DNA from 2 places in the Paenibacillus sp. JZ16 genome. Region 1 is predicted to be linked to the other one. Evidence: a T-box and tRNA genes for the amino acid it is inferred to sense, from the RefSeq annotation. Region 1 holds a T-box; the other holds one or more tRNA genes.
The links. A T-box is a leader RNA that pairs with one kind of tRNA and senses whether it is charged. The one in region 1 lies ahead of tyrS (tyrosine--tRNA ligase), so its partner is inferred to be a tRNA-Tyr.
Positions count from the first base shown of each region.

Region 2: it has a tRNA-Tyr gene. The T-box ahead of tyrS (tyrosine--tRNA ligase) is inferred to sense a tRNA for this amino acid. The anticodon was not compared.

Region 1 covers NZ_CP017659.1:6,690,272-6,699,135, forward strand. Annotated here, with positions in the region: gene acsA (acetate--CoA ligase) at 1-605, shown strand, start outside; gene BJP58_RS29905 (transglycosylase domain-containing protein) at 796-3,903, opposite strand; T-box leader at 4,048-4,305, shown strand; gene tyrS (tyrosine--tRNA ligase) at 4,357-5,610, shown strand; gene rpsD (30S ribosomal protein S4) at 5,696-6,298, opposite strand; gene BJP58_RS29920 (sensor domain-containing diguanylate cyclase) at 6,832-8,823, shown strand.
Region 2 covers NZ_CP017659.1:3,356,068-3,364,931, forward strand. Annotated here, with positions in the region: gene BJP58_RS15300 (response regulator) at 253-897, opposite strand; gene BJP58_RS15305 (sensor histidine kinase) at 881-1,954, opposite strand; gene liaF (cell wall-active antibiotics response protein LiaF) at 1,996-2,640, opposite strand; gene BJP58_RS15315 (PspA/IM30 family protein) at 2,810-3,496, opposite strand; gene BJP58_RS15320 (PspC domain-containing protein) at 3,498-3,977, opposite strand; gene BJP58_RS15325 (PspA/IM30 family protein) at 3,980-4,657, opposite strand; gene BJP58_RS15330 (LiaF transmembrane domain-containing protein) at 4,726-5,025, opposite strand; tRNA gene BJP58_RS15335 (tRNA-Leu) at 5,455-5,534, opposite strand; tRNA gene BJP58_RS15340 (tRNA-Arg) at 5,543-5,619, opposite strand; tRNA gene BJP58_RS15345 (tRNA-Cys) at 5,632-5,705, opposite strand; tRNA gene BJP58_RS15350 (tRNA-Gly) at 5,717-5,791, opposite strand; tRNA gene BJP58_RS15355 (tRNA-Gln) at 5,807-5,881, opposite strand; tRNA gene BJP58_RS15360 (tRNA-His) at 5,898-5,973, opposite strand; tRNA gene BJP58_RS15365 (tRNA-Trp) at 5,998-6,071, opposite strand; tRNA gene BJP58_RS15370 (tRNA-Tyr) at 6,078-6,162, opposite strand; tRNA gene BJP58_RS15375 (tRNA-Thr) at 6,167-6,242, opposite strand; tRNA gene BJP58_RS15380 (tRNA-Phe) at 6,265-6,340, opposite strand; tRNA gene BJP58_RS15385 (tRNA-Asp) at 6,409-6,485, opposite strand; tRNA gene BJP58_RS15390 (tRNA-Met) at 6,516-6,592, opposite strand; tRNA gene BJP58_RS15395 (tRNA-Val) at 6,681-6,756, opposite strand; tRNA gene BJP58_RS15400 (tRNA-Glu) at 6,932-7,006, opposite strand; tRNA gene BJP58_RS15405 (tRNA-Ser) at 7,023-7,114, opposite strand; tRNA gene BJP58_RS15410 (tRNA-Asn) at 7,120-7,195, opposite strand; rRNA gene BJP58_RS15415 (23S ribosomal RNA) at 7,351-8,864, opposite strand, start outside.

The sequences.
Region 1 (8,864 bases):
TGGCGATCAAGCCAGGATCCATGGGACGCCCAGTGCCGGGCATTACAGCGGCTATCCTGGACGATCAGGGGAAAGAAGTGGCTCCGTACACGATGGGGAACTTGGCAATCAAGACACCTTGGCCGTCCATGATGAGAAAAATTTGGAATAACGAGGCGAAGTATGAAGAATACTTCCGAATTCCGGGCTGGTACATTTCAGGTGATTCGGCATATATGGATGAAGAAGGATACTTCTGGTTCCAGGGCAGAATCGACGATGTGATTAATTCGTCCGGTGAGCGAATCGGACCGTTCGAAGTCGAGAGCAAGCTGGTTGAACATCCGGCTGTTGCTGAAGCAGGCGTGATCGGTAAGCCTGATGTTACCCGTGGCGAGATCATTAAAGCCTTTATCTCTTTACGTGAGGGGTATACACCTACTCAGGAGCTCAAGGATGAAATTTACCGTTTTGTGAAGGAAGGACTCTCCGCCCATGCCGCGCCTCGTGAAATTGAGTTTAAGGATAAACTTCCGAAGACACGCTCCGGTAAGATTATGCGCCGCGTACTAAAAGCGTGGGAGCTGGATCTTCCGACAGGGGATCTGTCCACGATTGAAGATTAAAAGCGTGATCAAGACAAGGCTGACAATGAAGATGGTGGACCACCATTTTCATTGTCAGTTTTTTTGAGACAGGCGCTTTTCCTTTTACCAAAAGAATGAACTAGACTAGAAGTTTCTATTTAAGCCAAAATAAAACCAGCCCTTCCAACAGATGATCTCTGTAGAGGGGCTGGCTTTTTACTATTTCAATCTATTTTTTCTCAAAATATACGGCCGGTGAAGCAGCAGATTCACCGATTGGATTTACGGCAGTTATTCTAAAGGTACCGCCGATTGGGTTACCAGAGGAGTAATAGAACTCCGTGCTCTTACTTGAGCCAAGAATCTGGTAATTGCCGTCACTATTTGGACTGATGTAGATGTTGTAGACCATAACCTCTTCCTCTGGAGCATTGCCGCTCCAGGTGGCCTGAAAGCCCTCAGGGGTAGCTACAAGGGTCGGCTGACCTGGTGCAGACGGTACGGTAGCAGCACCTTCATCCCCAAGTTCCAGGTCGATATTGGGATCTCCCTCAGTCAAGCCATCATCCGGATTATCGATGTCGTCATCCGGATTCGCATCGTTGTCGCCCGGTACTTCGAATCCAGGCGCTGTGCCGCCCACAATGGCGCTTGGCTCAGATACTTTGCCGGCAACGTCAACGGCGACAACGTAATAGGAAGTAAACATTCCGTCAGCTCCAAGTCCCGAGAAGACAAGACTCTCATCGCCAAGCACGACCTGCCCTTGATGTGTATACGGACTTCCGTTAACGGACTTAAAGAGCCGGTATCCGACTACATCAGGAGATCCGCTGGCATTAAAGCTGATCGAGCCGCTGCCCATCGAATAATGAACGTTTTTCGGTGGAGTAGGGGCTTTGCCATCATCCGTTCTAGGGTCGAGCCTGCTTGGCATCCCTTTCTTCGCGTCCTGCGGCAGATAAGATTCCAGTGATCTCTTTTCACCTTTCATGACCTTCAGGGCGTTCTGCAGCTCTATAATCAGCTCATCGATGGGTTTCTCGCGCTTGATTACGATTTGTTCTCTCAACATATCCAGAGGCGTTGCTTCATGTGGAATGTAATTTACACCCCGATAGGTGATATATTTCGCTTTTGCGATGCCATCATCGCTTTCGGTAGGCACAAACTTCACATTAAACAGATCCGTTACGAATCTGTCCGTTAAGGCGGTCGGCAGTTTGCCGCTGTACGCCGAAACCGTTTTGGAGGTTATGCCTTCAGGCTTCTCAAACGTTTTGGTTGGGAACAGATCCGGCTTAACGTCGGTTGCTTCGTTCATGATTCTTGCCCAAATGGCCTGGGCGTGCTTGCGCTGGTCTCCAACGAGTGTATTTTTTTGTTCTTTATATCCGACCCATACGCCAAGCGTCACATCAGGCGAGTATCCCATGAACCAGACATCCCCGTAGTTCTGGGTAGATCCGGTTTTACCAACGACCGGAACCTCATTGAATTTCTTGTACGTGTCTCTGACCTTACTGCCAGTTCCGTTCGTGATGACGGTACGGAGCATATCGGTCATGAGATACGCGGTTTGTTCGGAGAATACCTGCTCTGGTTTTACTTCATGTTTATAAACAATATTACCTTTGGAATCCACGATTTTCTCAATCATGAAAGCATCCGTGAATTTGCCTTGATTGCCGATGGAACTGTATGCATTGGTGAGTTCTTCTACGGTTACGCCGTAATGAAGCCCGCCGAGTACACCTGTTGAAGCATTATAATCGCCGTCCTCCAAGGTAGTGATACCCAGCTTCTTGGAAAACTCCCAAGCCTTCTCAATGCCGACCGTGTTGTTAAACAGCTTGAGCGCCACCGTATTGGTCGAATCGTTCAGTGCCTGTCGTGCCGTCATCAACCCTCTGTACCCGCTGTACGAGTTTTTAGGAATATGGAACACTTTGCTGTAGTCCTTTAAGATGATCGGTGAATCGTCGACCACGCTGGCAGGCTGAATCGCTCCCGAATCGAGTGCCGGTAAATAGGCGGCAATAGGTTTCATGGCAGATCCAGGTTGTCGTTTCATTTGTGTCGCGTAGTTCATTTGTTCTGTGTTAAAATCCCTGCCCTCAATCATACTGAGAATGGCGCCGGTTTTGTTGTCGATCATCATCGCGGCGGTTTGCTCCATTCCTTTTTCCTGGCTGTCAGGCAAGTAGTTGCTGTCATCCTCCGCGATGGATCGCATGGTCTTGTATAGTGTCCGGTCGATGGTGGTGTAAACACGGTAACCGCCGGTGCTTAGTTGAGCTTTGGAAGCATCCATCAGATCGGAGTTCGCTTGCGTGCCTTTTGCGTTTTTTTCGGCTTCCTCGCCCAGCTGCATCAGGATATTCGATGCTTGGCGTTCTACTTCCATCATGAGATAAGGATAAATCACATAGGCCTTCTGTGTCCGAGGAGCAAGCGATTTTTTGATATCGAATGCCTTGGCCTCTTCATACTCGGCTTGCGTTATTTTGCCTTCTTCCAGCATGCTTGCCAGCACGCGGTGCTGCCGGTTTACTGCCCGTTTAAATGCTTTCTCGTCAAATTCTCCTTTGCCGTTGAAGGCCGAGTAGGAGGATGGAAGCTGCGGCAGACCCGCCAAATATGCAGCTTGAGCCACGTTCAGATCATCCAGCTTGTTGATGTTGAATATTCCTTTTGCGGCAGCCTTGATCCCGAACAGCTGGTATCCGCTGGAACCATTCCCGTAAGGAACCTTGTTCAAGTAGGCTGTTAAGATTTGGTCTTTACTCAAAAAGCGTTCCATCCGCATGGCAAGCAGCATTTCTTTTACCTTGCGGTTATCGGTTTTGTCGCGACTTAAAAAAGTGAGCCTGGCCAGCTGTTGCGTCAACGTGCTGCCGCCGGTTTGAACCGGTTCGTTCAGCACGCGTTCTTTTACGGCGCGAGCGGTACCTTTTATGTCAACACCCTTATGTGTATAAAAACGGTTGTCTTCTATGGATACGACGGCATCCTTAACAAGCTGGGGAATATCCTTGAATTCCACAGGTCGTCTGTCTTCTTCGGTTCTAAGCTGCCCGATCGGTGAGCCATCCGCGAAGTAGGCGAAGCCCGTTATGGCATTGTCGTTCACCGTATTCTCGATGAGAGCCCTGGATCTTACCGGCTCATTCTCAACAATAGAGGTCACGTAGCCAGCTACGGCTCCTCCGGCGAACAAAACGCCCATCAGACCCACCACAAAGAGCCATCCGATGACGGATCCGAGCACCCGCAGAAAGGACCGTTTACGCGGTTTCTTCTGTTTTTCAGGCTCTTGTTTTTTCTCCTCAACCATGAATGTATACTCCTCCTTTTAACGCACCTATTATAGCATAAATCGAAGGTTTTGAATCATGTGTCCCTATATAGCGTGTCCTTTTTTGAGGAAGATTGACTTTTTCGGAAAGCATATGATACAAATAATGCAAAGTTCATATCGTGAAAAGCTTTGAAGGACCCCAGTAGAAGGCGGAGCCTTTCGTTTCCAAAGAGTCGGTGGGTGGTGCAAACCGATAACGAGCCCCTTTGAATTACCGTCCGGAGCTGACCGGGGGAAAAGGAGCCGTACCCTGTGCGGCTGTTACAGTAGTCCGGTTCCGGGATGACAACCCGTTATGGCAATGAAGTGAGAATCCGTTCCTTGTGGTAACGGATTCTAATTAGGGTGGTAACGCGAGCGCTCCTACTCGTCCCTTGGGATGAGTAGGAGCTTTTTTGCGTTCATAAATAGAGGGAGGCTTGCGGAAACATGAAATGGGATGGTATATCGAACGTTCAGCAGCAAGAGGTGGAACGGCAGATGGAGGTGATCTCCCGTGGAGCAGTGGAGATCATCCCGGAAGAAGCGATGAGGCAGAAGGTGATGAAATCGGTTGTAACCGGCGAGCCGCTGCGCGTGAAGCTGGGAATGGACCCGTCAGCGCCCGATCTTCACGTCGGGCATACCGTCGTGCTGCAGAAGCTGCGTCAGTTCCAGGAACTCGGACATGAAGTACAGCTCATCATTGGGGACTTTACCGGCAGAATCGGAGATCCGACAGGCAAATCCGATACGCGTAAGCAGCTGTCGGAAGAAGATGTTAGACGGCATGCGGAAACGTACAAAAAACAAATATACAAGGTATTGGATCCTGAAAAAACGAAGGTATATTACAACTCCGAGTGGCTTGCGCCGATGACTTTTGCCGATGTGGTCAGCTTATCGGCAAAGGTGACGGTGGCACGGATGCTCGAGCGCGATGATTTTACAAAACGGTATCAGAGCGGGCTTCCGATCAGCATCCATGAATTTTTTTACCCGTTGATGCAGGGGTTGGATTCTGTGGCGCTTAAGACCGATGTCGAGCTTGGTGGGACGGATCAGAAGTTTAACTTGCTGATGGGACGCACCCTGCAGAAGGAGTATGGCTCAGAGCCTCAGGTTGCAATCACGATGCCGCTTATTGAAGGGCTCGACGGCGTACAGAAGATGAGTAAGAGCTTGGGCAATTACATCGGTATCGATGAAGAGCCGAATGAGATGTACGGTAAGTCCATGTCCGTTCCGGATGAGCTCATGCTCAAATACTTCAGCTTGGCCACGGATATGGCAAGTGAGGAGGTAACCAGCTTGGAGAAGGGGCTCCGGGACGGAGTTGTCCATCCCCGGGATGCCAAGATGAGTTTGGGGCACAGACTCGTTCGCATGTATCATGGGCGGGAGGCTGCGGATGCTGCACAGCAGCATTTTGTGACGGTATTCCAGCAGAAGGCACTTCCTGAAGACATTGAGGTTTACATGGTACCCGAAGGAGAATTGAAGGAAGGAAAGATTATGCTTATCAATCTACTGACACTGCTCGGTTTTGCCGCTTCCAATGGCGAGGCTAGACGGAGCATTCAGCAGGGGGCCGTAAAATGGAATGGGGAGAAATGCAGCGACATTTACGGTGAGATCGTGCCTCAGGATGGGGATGTGGTTCAAGTGGGCAGGCGTAAATTTGCCAGACTGAGGCTTTCTTAAGCTTATTGAACCTGAAGAGGATTCAATTAGACAGCAAAAACCCTGAAGGCCAAGGCCTTCAGGGTTTTTAGATTCCGAGTTCATCTTAACGGTTGTAGAATTCGACGATTTGTTTCTCATCGATATCTTGGGAAAGTTCGGAACGTTCTGGAAGACGGATGTATTTCCCTTCCATTGCTGCTTCATCAAATTCGAGGTAAGCTGGAAGATGTACACGGTTAGCCAAAGCTTCCTTGATGGAGGAAAGGCCGCGGCTTCTTTCACGAAGACCGATTACATCGCCAGTGCTTACAGCGTAAGAAGCGATATCGACTTTCTTGCCGTTCACAGTCACGTGACCGTGAGCTACCAATTGGCGAGCACCCGCACGGGAATTGCTGAAGCCAAGACGGTAAACCAGGTTGTCCAGACGGCTCTCAAGCAGGAACATAAAGTTCTCACCAGCGATACCTTTCATGCCAGTTGCTTTGTTAAACAGGGTTTTAAATTGCTTCTCGCCCAAGCCGTACATATGACGCAGCTTTTGCTTTTCTTGAAGCTGCATACCATAGTTGCTGACTTTTCTCCGTTGGTTAGGACCATGCTGACCTGGAGGGAAAGGGCGTTTAGCCAATTCTTTACCTGTACCGCTCAGGGAGATTCCCAGACGACGGCTTAATTTAAATTTAGGACCGGTGTAACGTGCCATGTTATATAGACTCCTTTTTAATTAAAGTTTCATTAGGGCTCTATTTGCGCCGTATTTGTTTGCTCTACCGAAATCGCCGGAAGATCTGCCAGGAAAGTTCAGCCGCTGTCCTGTCAGTAACAAATAACGTGAGGGTGACACAACCCGCCCAAATTCATGGAATGCATTGCATTCTTACTCAACAATAAATATTATATGAAGTAATGATATAAAGTCAAGTTCAACCTGCAACTTACTATAACTTGGATTTTGTCTAATTTTGTCGATAGGTCCATGGACCTAAAAATATTGTGAAAAACGCATAAATTTTAATGCAAAAATGGGTAGAAAAGAGTAAGATGATATTGGATTAAGTAGTCTCATTTATCTAGTTACATATTGTAACATCTATCTGGTGTTTATGCAGCACCCTCCCAACATGTTGAACAGCTGGGTTACCGCCATTCATGCGGCAGCCAAATGGATCCTTACATTATGAATCGGAACGCCAGTCTTGGATAGGCCTTTTATAATGGTGCAAAGGAGCGCCCAATATGTCAGAAGATCAACGGAAAGTGTATGAAAGCTCTCCCGGCTCTGCAGTTATGTTTCATGATGCCGGGCCAATTCCTGGAAACGAGCCTTGCTTTTGGCTTCAGAGCTTGGATATTACACCTCATGATTTCCCTTATATTCAGCCTCTCATATCAGACAGCTATCTGGAGTGGCTAAGAGAAAGCGCAGGCACACAGGCGATGAAGAAATTCAGCTGGGCCCTTCTTTCTCATGAGGGAGCTTGGCTGACAGGGGCTTCCGATATAACGGAATACCTTAATGTAAGTGAAGATGAGACATTATCGCTTGCTTTGAACACCAAGGAAGCGGCGCAAGGAATGGGAAAGGGTTCGTTTGAGGGAAGCGTGCTGTGCGCTGTCCCGCTCTTCACTCGCATTCATGGTGATGTATTTGCGGTGATGGTCAGTGTTTCCTCACAGGCAATGGAGCCGGAACAATCACTTATGCTGACAGAAACATACGCCTTATTGTTTCGTTCCTGCTTCTATCGGAAGCTGGAGTACGTGTTTGCTGATGATCTGGAGAAAGTCCACACCCAAGCTGAGCGTGAGGTGCACAGGCGTTCCATCATGTTTCAGTATGTCAAACGGATGCATATCCAGATTGATGTGGACAGCGTGCTGGTGGAGGCTATCGACAGTGTCCTGGCGCTGTATCCCAAGGCCAAAGTCGAATTGTTTATGTCTCAGGACCATGAGAGTGGACATCCGCTTGTACGTCCTCTGCTGCTTCATCATTGGCAGAAAGAGGTTTATGTGCGGACATTTATGGAGGGTACCCTCACGATTGATGAACATGAGGAATCCGATTCGATCGTGGAAATCGGGATTCCCATGGGAGGCAAGCAGGGCGTTTATGGCGTACTCCATGTGGAAGTGGACAAGTCCGAGCTGCCCGATATGGATCTGGAGCTGCTCGGGATGATGGCCGACGCTGCCGGCACCGCGTTTGAGAATGCCAAATTGTACGAGCAGTCCAATCTGATGATTCATGAGCTCCGTATGATTAATGAACTGACACAGCGGTTGAACAAAAGCCTGCATTTGGCGGAGATATTTCAGTTTGCCAACCATGAGCTGCTAAAGATTCTTGAAGCCGATTACTGCTGCATTTTGATTTATAACGAGGAGCTTGGCGGTCTTGAAGTGGTATCCTGCAACGCCGAGTGGCTTGCCAAGGAGGTCTTTGAGAAGGATTATGGTTTGGGCGGCCTAGTCTATCATTCGAAGGAGCCCCTCATCCTGTCAGACTATCACGAAGAACGTCCGGCGGAATCCAGGCTTATGGAGAGCACCCATTCCAGCTCGATGATTGCTACTCCGCTAACCGTTAACGGTGAGGTACGGGGCGTTGTTCTTCTCACCCATGCGAAGCCGCATTATTTTTCCTATGACAGCTATCGGCTGCTTCAAGCTCTGACCAGCCATATTGGTCTGGCTATCGGCAATGCTTTTCTGCATGCGGAAGTGAGGAGAATGGCTAACCGGGATATGCTGACTGAACTGTATGCGAGACATTATCTTGACGAAATGATCCATGAATGTCAGAACCGTGATTTTTGCGGTTCTCTCATCGTTGTGGATATCGATGAATTCAAGCAGGTCAATGATACGTTCGGTCACCAGCGGGGGGACAAAATTCTGAAGCAGGTCAGCAGCATCGTGAAGACAACGATACGGCACAGCGATATTCCAGCCCGCTGGGGCGGTGAAGAGCTTGCCGTGTATTTGCCGGGACTCGGCATTCAACAGGCGATGCAGGTCGCCGAACGGATTCGCATAAGGGTATCGGAAGAGACCGATCCCCGCGTAACGGTGTCCTGCGGAATTTCCGAATGGAACTGGACCAATGACAAGATCAGCGTAGAGTCTCTCTTCTATCGAGCGGATATGGCCCTTTACGAAGCGAAGAATGGCGGCCGCAACCGGATTGTCGTGGAGAGGGCGGAAGCTGAAATCGGACTGGATTAAAAACCCTGCAGCTATTTAGTGGCTGCAGGGTTTTTTCTGTA
Region 2 (8,864 bases), 3.3 Mb from region 1:
CGTTACCGCGGATTTATACCTCGCTTTTTAAATAGCTCCTTCATCGGGCTGTATGTAGAGATTCCTTCTTCCCTGTCAATAAATAAAAAAAGCTCCCGATCCGGGAGTCTTTAAGCCTGCCTTTCATTGTTATATGGATATGTTTATAACTTACGCATCGCATCATGGATCTGCTTTCGTACCACGCTCAACATCTCAGCATCTTAGATATGTTTATGTCACGACCATCGCATAAAAAAGAGCCGGCATTCTTTACTCAGCCAGCCCATTTTTATAAGCGTAGATGGCAGCCTGGGTTCGATCCTCTACCCCCAGCTTGCCTAATATATTCGTTACGTGAAACTTCACGGTTTTGATGCCTATAATCAAATCATCAGCAATATCCTGATTCGACTTGCCCTGCGCCACCAGTCGCAGCACTTCCATTTCCCGGTCCGTAAGGTCGTTATGCGCCGGAGCTTCATTTTGCGGATGCCGGAATCGATTCATCATCTTGGAGGCAACCTGCGACTCCAGCACCGACTGCCCGCGTGCGGCTGCACGTATAGCATCAGCTACTTCAGAAGCACGGGATGTCTTCAATAAATAACTGAACGCACCTGCTTCAATAACCGGATACATCTTCTCATCGTCCAGATAGCTGGTCAGTACAATGACCTTAAGATTAGGAAACTGATTCATCAATTGGCGCGTCGTCTCGATTCCATCCATTCCGTCCATCACCAAATCCATCAGCACCACATCAGGATGATATTCCTGCGCTAAGCGTATCCCTTCCTCGCCGCTGCCCGCTTCACCAACCACCTCGATGCCGTCCTCTGTACCAAGCACAGCCGCTAAACCGATCCGGACCATCTCATGATCATCCACCAGCAGCACTTTAATCGGCGTTTCCATCTACATCCCCCCGTTTGCGTTCTTCGTTTATGAGTGGCACAACGATCTCAATTCGAGTCCCTTTACCCGGTGCTGTTATAAATTGTACCGAGCCCCCGATCTCCGTCACCCGTTCCTGCATCGTCGATAGGCCGTAGGAAGTCTGTTTCTTGTCATCCAATTCAAATCCGATCCCATCGTCCCGCAGCATCACCCGAACGGTGTTCTGCCTGCGGTGAATACGAATATCCATTTTCTCCGCTTTCGAGTGTCTGAGGGTGTTCGACATGGCCTCCTGGATAATCCGGAACAGATGATTTTCGATCCCTTTGAGCAAATGTATGTCATCGTCCATTTCAAACGTAATTTCCATAGGTACTTTGATTCGTAATTCCTTAATCAGTTCACGCAGCCCCTGCTCAAGTGCCTTTCCTTCGAGATAAACCGGCCGCAGATGAAGAAGAAGCGCCCTCATCTCGGACTGGGCTACAGCCGACATTTCCTCGATCAGAGCCACCTGGCGCTGCGCTTTGTCAAAATCCTTATCCAGCGTCCTGCCCACAGCGGTTGCCGTCATCGAGATGGCAAACAGCTGCTGAGAAACCGCATCATGGAGCTCGCGCGCCAGACGCTGCCTCTCTTCCACAATCGCCGTAACCCTGGCCTGCTCGGCAAGCTGGGCATTGTTCGTAGATAACCGCTGCAAGGAAGACACCTGATCCTCCCAGCGTTTGCTGATCTTCACCAGCTGTTCTCCAAGCCGGCCCACTTCGTCTTCGCCGATGTCCGGCATGACGTCCGTAAGGCTGCCTTTTTCCCAGTTCACCAGCGTTTCCCTCACAAGATCGACCCGTCGTTTTACCCGGTATCCCTGGAAGAAGCCATAGATCGCACCCAGCCCGATCGGCAGCAATACGATGGTAATGCCGGCTTCGATCCGGTTCTTCCACGTCTCAAACGGTTGAAGATAACCATATGTATATAATAAATATAGGACAACGAGCATGACAACCAATCCCAGAAGGGTCCCCTCACGCATACTTCGGGTAATCATATTTGCTTTCTTTTCCGTTTCCACGGGGCAACCCTCCTGAATGGTTTACACAAAACTTACGTTTATTATGTCATTCTTATATTCAAATCTCCGCCCAAATAAGAAACAATAAATTTCACTTTATATTCACTGGTCTCATAATTGGGTGATTTATACCGCACGCGGTTTAATATGCCGGTTTCCTTCCGGTCGTCCATATGAATGGAGCCAAACAGGATGGATGCTTCGATCTCCACCCCATAGTAGTCCGGAATCATCAGATCAATATCCCCCAGCATCCCATGGAACATCAGGACCGTTTGGCGTTCCTCCGGAAGGGCCAAGGACAGATCCACATCCGCCTCTCCCAGCACATGCCACACACTCAGACTGCGCATCACCCACGGAGCCCGGTCCCAATCAAAGTTGGACATAAAGTTCTGCTTCTGAATGTATTTCGTCGTGGTATGAGCTCGTTTGGACTTGCCATAAAAAATACCTAGCGATATCAAGCTGATGCCGATAATCAACATGAGATGCTCCAGCAGCAGCAGTACGGCACCTACTCCGAGCAGAATGTATCCCTTCTTCACATGTCCATGCCTGATCTGAAGGACACCTGCAAACATGAGTAACAGGGCGACAATGGTGAAGAAACCAAACCATCGGCCGAAAAGCAAAATAAAACCCAAGCTGATTAAACCAACTGCTATCCAGCGGTTTCTGTCCATGTCGCACCTCCTTGATGGCCAAGATATAAGCTCGGAAAAGCCATATCAGTGAGACGTTCCCCACTGTATGGCTTTGCCTGTACTATACGACAATCTCATTCGTATAGCATATCATATGAACATGGTGTTCGAATACGGTTTAATACTATTTTGCTGACTTGCTAAGGAATTACTCGGACTTCGAAGAATTCCCCATTTTGTTTTTCAAAGCTTGCAGCTGCTCATCCACCTTCAATTGCTTCTCAGCGTCCACGGGGCTTGTGTATACTGCGTTGTTAGGACGGTATGGGGCGCGAAGCACATCAGCTTCTGCTTCCATTTGCATGATTTTCTCCTCCATGCGATGGAAGCCCATCGAAGCACTGCCGCTTTCGATCGTGTGCAGGCTGCTCACTTGAGACATTTGCTTCTTCGCTTTAGCCATTTGAGCGCGGGCTACAAGCTCATTGCGCTTGTTGCGCATTTTGTAGAACTCGTCTTTCATTTCATGCAGCTGAGCTACAAGCTCTTTTGCTTGAGTCTCGGATTGCAGGTGCAATTCCACGTACTCGGTTTCTTTTTGATCGAAATAGATTTTTTCTTCCAGCAGCTTGCGAGCCACTTCTTCTTGACCATTCTTCAGAGCCAATTCAGCTTGAGCTTCACGTTGTGCCGCCATCTTCACAGCCTCATCGACGCGCTGCTTCATACGACGCTCATTAGCCATTTGCTTCGCAACCGTTACCTCTGCCTCATGAATTTCTGCCTCCATGTCGCGCAGGTACTGGTTCAACATTACGATCGGATCCTCTACTTTATCCAGCAGTTCATTCACCGATGCTTTCGTCATATCCTTAATTCTTTTAAATACTCCCATGTTATTTATCTCCCTTCTCATAGTTCGAAAGTTTTTTCTTCAATTCTTCGATTTCTTTTTGCATTGCTTTTCTTTCAATATCCTTCATCATCGCATCCAGATCGGAATCCGTTGACGCGTTGTTTCTTGTACCATTGGGACGGTCATATTTGGGACCAAAGCTACTATGCTCATTAGGATAGCCTTGACGTCCATAAGAATCATTATAGCTGTTGTAGCCTGGTCCAGGGCCCGGATGATCGTTGTAACGGTATCCGCCGCCATGTCTGCCCTGTGGACCATACGGATCGTGATAATACGGCTCCTTAGGTACTACAAGGGATGCAATCAGATAGATCAACAGCGTTGTACCGCCTGTGAAAAAGATACTGACTACAAATATGATTCTAAGTAGGGTAGATTCGACTCCGAAATGATCGGATATACCGCCGATCAACCCTGTGAACATTTTGTCTCGGGTGGAACGGTACAATCTAGTCATGGTTACTCCTTTCCGCTGTTATTCAGCTTTTGCTTCAGGCGGGCAAGTTCTTTTTCTAATACAGTGGAGACCGATTCACCAGCCTGTTCCATGTATTCCTGCCCCATGCGGCGTAAATCGCGAAGACTTCTGGCTTCCAGTTCCCAGTCGCTGATACGGTCTTCGAGGCGATTGAACATCTTCGGTACGTCATGACCGCCGCCGTAGGAGCCCGTACGTTCATTCATTTTCTGCTGAAGACGAAGGGTTTCCACTCGGGCAACATAATATTGACGCTTGCTGTATACCGTCTGATATTCCATCCGCAGCTCGCCGAGCTGCTCCTCGATTTCTTTTAACGACTCCAGGCTTGAGGACAACAGGCCTTGATACTGCTCGATCTTTTCCTCATAGATCAGTTTTTCCTGCAATGCCAGCTTGGCAAGATGTTCTTCGCCGGCCTTCAGTGCAAGCAGTGCCTGCTCTTCGCGTTTATATCGCATGGATTCGGCTTGATCCACCTGCTGCTTCAGCTGTCTGGAATGTACTTGGCATTGCTGCTGCAGCTTCTCAGCCTCAGCAATGTCCTGTCTGGTTGAATGTAGGAACTGGTCGATCAATCGAACCGGATCCTGGCTCTGCTCGAGCTTTTCATTCAATGTTGCTACGGTTATGTCTCTTATCCGCCGGAAAACACTCATATTGGCTTAGCCCTCCTCATCTATCATGATCTGTTGTTCATGCATGTTATTTAATGTAGTGGTTTTTATCAATAACGGGGTCTACCATTCTTCAATCGAGACAACCCGTAGATGATCAAGATAATTCCAAAGATCGGACCGATCAGCCAAGACAGTTTACCCATCAACCAGATCACACCGATACCGAGAATAACCCATCCCATCAAGGTGTTACCTCTCCGGATCCCGTAGTATCCCAAAGCGACCATCAGGATTGGAATTAGAAGACTGAACAACCACCCAAGCAGAGGACCGAATACTCCAAGGAGAACCAAGATCCCTACACCAATCAACAGGATACTCATTCCATTTCCTTTTGAATTTCTCATTTATACACCGCCTTTCTGTTGTTTGATCGTTGTTTCTTTTGTTCAACCTTATGACTCTATTCTAGGTAATTTTGAGTTTCGCTAAAACGGCCTGGGGACGGTTTTTGAACCTAGACCTAAGGCGGGGCCTTCTACAGACCTACGTCCAACCCTGCACTGGATCGATTAATCGAAGGGTTTGCTTGTGTAGATGAATCCGGCTGGATCATCTTTGTTTTACCTATAAAGAACGTGGTTTCTAATGATAGTTTAGTTTAAAGAAGTGTAGCTTGAAGAAGATCTGAAGGTGATAGAAAAGCCCCCTGTAAAGGTAACTGGAGAGATAGCATGCAGAATGGAGTCTAATATTTAAATCACGAAGTAGCAATCGATGTAGATGCAACGAAAAAAGGAATGCAGACGTTTATCGTCTACATTCCTTTTTGATGATGCCGGTGAAGGGACTCGAACCCCCACGGTTTCCCTCACGATTTTGAGTCGCGCGCGTCTGCCAATTCCGCCACACCGGCTTACATTATGGCGTGCCCTAAGAGATTCGAACTCCTGACCTTTTGATTCGTAGTCAAACGCTCTATCCAGCTGAGCTAAGGGCACATAAGTTTGTAATGGAGGCGCCACCCAGATTCGAACTGGGGATAAAGCTTTTGCAGAGCTGTGCCTTACCACTTGGCTATGGCGCCAGAAATAAAAATGGAGCGGACGACGGGAATCGAACCCGCGACCCTCGCCTTGGCAAGGCGATGCTCTACCGCTGAGCCACGTCCGCAAACATAAAAATCAATGGCTGGGGATATAGGATTCGAACCTATGCATGACGGAGTCAAAGTCCGTTGCCTTACCGCTTGGCTAATCCCCAATATGATTTTGTAATATGGGGCGATCGAGGGGAATTGAACCCCCGAGTGCCGGAGCCACAATCCGGTGCGTTAACCACTTCGCCACGACCGCCATACTGAAACACTGTGATACGATTGGCAGGGGCAGCAGGAATTGAACCCACACTAACGGTTTTGGAGACCGCTGTTCTACCTTTAAACTATGCCCCTAAAAACTGGTGGAGGATGATGGATTCGAACCACCGAACTCGAAGAGAGCAGATTTACAGTCTGCCGTGTTTAGCCACTTCACTAATCCTCCAGAATGGTGCCGGCGAGAGGACTTGAACCCCCAACCTACTGATTACAAGTCAGTTGCTCTACCAATTGAGCTACACCGGCATATAAAGTTATAAAACGTACATGGTGGCTCGGGACGGAATCGAACCGCCGACACGAGGATTTTCAGTCCTCTGCTCTACCGACTGAGCTACCGAGCCTTAAAGCTCTTCGCGAACTTTGACGGAACCCATATCGGATACTCATCTCATCCCAAAGTTGTAAATAATGGCGGAACTGACGGGATTCGAACCCGCGATCTCCTGCGTGACAGGCAGGCATGTTAGGCCTCTACACCACAGTTCCAAGAGGCATTATCGCTATCGCGATATAAATTGGTTGCGGGGGCAGGATTTGAACCTACGACCTTCGGGTTATGAGCCCGACGAGCTACCGAACTGCTCCACCCCGCGTCATTATAAAGGGTTGCTTGTATGGGGTCCCCGAAAAGTAATCGGAATTACCTACGAAGCATGCGCTTCACTTTTTGGGGATAAATCATGGTGGAGGCTGAGGGGATCGAACCCCCGACCCTCTGCTTGTAAGGCAGATGCTCTCCCAGCTGAGCTAAGCCTCCGTAACAAAGCGACTTTCATCATATCAAAATCTGATATAAGAAGCAAGTGTTTTTTCAAGAAAGTGGTGACCCGTAGGGGATACTCTCACTTCGTTCGAGACTGTGAAGTCTTTGCTTACGAAGTTATCCTCCGACGAACCGACGGGATTCTCATCCCCTGATGCAATTAAGAAAGTGGTGACCCGTAGGGGATTCGAACCCCTGTTACCTCCGTGAAAGGGAGGTGTCTTAACCCCTTGACCAACGGGCCTTGCTTAAAATAATAGTGGCGGAGAGAGAGGGATTCGAACCCTCGAGACGCTTTTGGCGCCTACACGATTTCCAATCGTGCTCCTTCGGCCAACTCGGACACCTCTCCATAAATGGCTCCCCGAACAGGACTCGAACCTGTGACAACTCGATTAACAGTCGAGTGCTCTACCAACTGAGCTATCAGGGAACAATATTCAATTCAAGTGTTTGATCACCTGAAAACTAGATACGAAACGATCTTTGCGTTGATTAGAATCCGTAGCATTCACCCGATGTGGTATCGGGGTCCCCGAAAAGTATTCGGTGTCAGCTTCAAAGCTTCACTTCACTTTTTGGGGTGATTTGGATAAGCCCTCGACCGATTAGTATTGGTCAGCTCCATGCATTGCTGCACTTCCACCTCCAACCTATCTACCTCGTCGTCTTCAAGGGGTCTTACTAATTGGGAAATCTCATCTTGAGGGGGGCTTCACGCTTAGATGCTTTCAGCGCTTATCCCGTCCGTACGTAGCTACCCAGCCATGCTCCTGGCGGAACAACTGGTGCACCAGCGGTACGTCCATCCCGGTCCTCTCGTACTAAGGACAGCTCCTCTCAAATTTCCTACGCCCACGACAGATAGGGACCGAACTGTCTCACGACGTTCTGAACCCAGCTCGCGTACCGCTTTAATGGGCGAACAGCCCAACCCTTGGGACCTACTTCAGCCCCAGGATGCGATGAGCCGACATCGAGGTGCCAAACCTCCCCGTCGATGTGGACTCTTGGGGGAGATAAGCCTGTTATCCCCAGGGTAGCTTTTATCCGTTGAGCGATGGCCCTTCCATGCGGTACCACCGGATCACTAAGCCCGACTTTCGTCCCTGCTCGACTTGTAGGTCTCGCAGTCAAGCTCCCTTATGCCTTTGCACTCTTCGAATGATTTCCAACCATTCTGAGGGAACCTTGGGGCGCCTCCGTTACTCTTTAGGAGGCGACCGCCCCAGTCAAACTGCCCGCCTGACACTGTCCCCGTACCGGATTACGGTACCAGGTTAGAACCTAGATACGATCAGGGTGGTATCCCAACGTCGCCTCCACACAAGCTGGCGCTCATGCTTCAAAGGCTCCCACCTATCCTGTACAGATCGTACCCAAATCCAATATCAAGCTGCAGTAAAGCTCCATGGGGTCTTTCCGTCTTGTCGCGGGTAACCTGCATCTTCACAGGTATTAAAATTTCACCGGATCTCTCGTTGAGACAGCGCCCAAGTCGTTACGCCATTCGTGCGGGTCAGAATTTACCTGACAAGGAATTTCGCTACCTTAGGACCGTTATAGTTACGGCCGCCGTTTACTGGGGCTTCGGTTCACAGCTTCGGATTGCTCCTAACCGCTCCCCTTAACCTTCCAGCACCGGGCAGGCGTCAGCCCGTATACTTCGCCTTACGGCTTCGCACAGACCTGTGTTTTTGCTAAACAGTCGCTTGGGCCTTTTCACTGCGGCCCCCTCGGGCTATTCACCCTACCGAGGCACCCCTTCTCCCGAAGTTACGGGGTCATTTTGCCGAGTTCCTTAACGAGAGTTCTTCCGCGCGCCTTAGAATTCTCTTCTCGCCTACCTGTGTCGGTTTGCGGTACGGGCACCTTCACCTGACTAGAGGCTTTTCTTGGCAGTGTGAGATCATGACCTTCGCTACTATAATTTTCACTCCCCATCACAGCCCAGCCTTATCGATGTGCGGATTTGCCTACACATCAGCCTCACTGCTTGGACGGACATCCATCAGTCCGCGTCACTACCCTCCTGCGTCACCCCATCGTTCATAACGGTTTACGGTGGTACAGGAATTTCAACCTGTTGTCCTTCGATTACG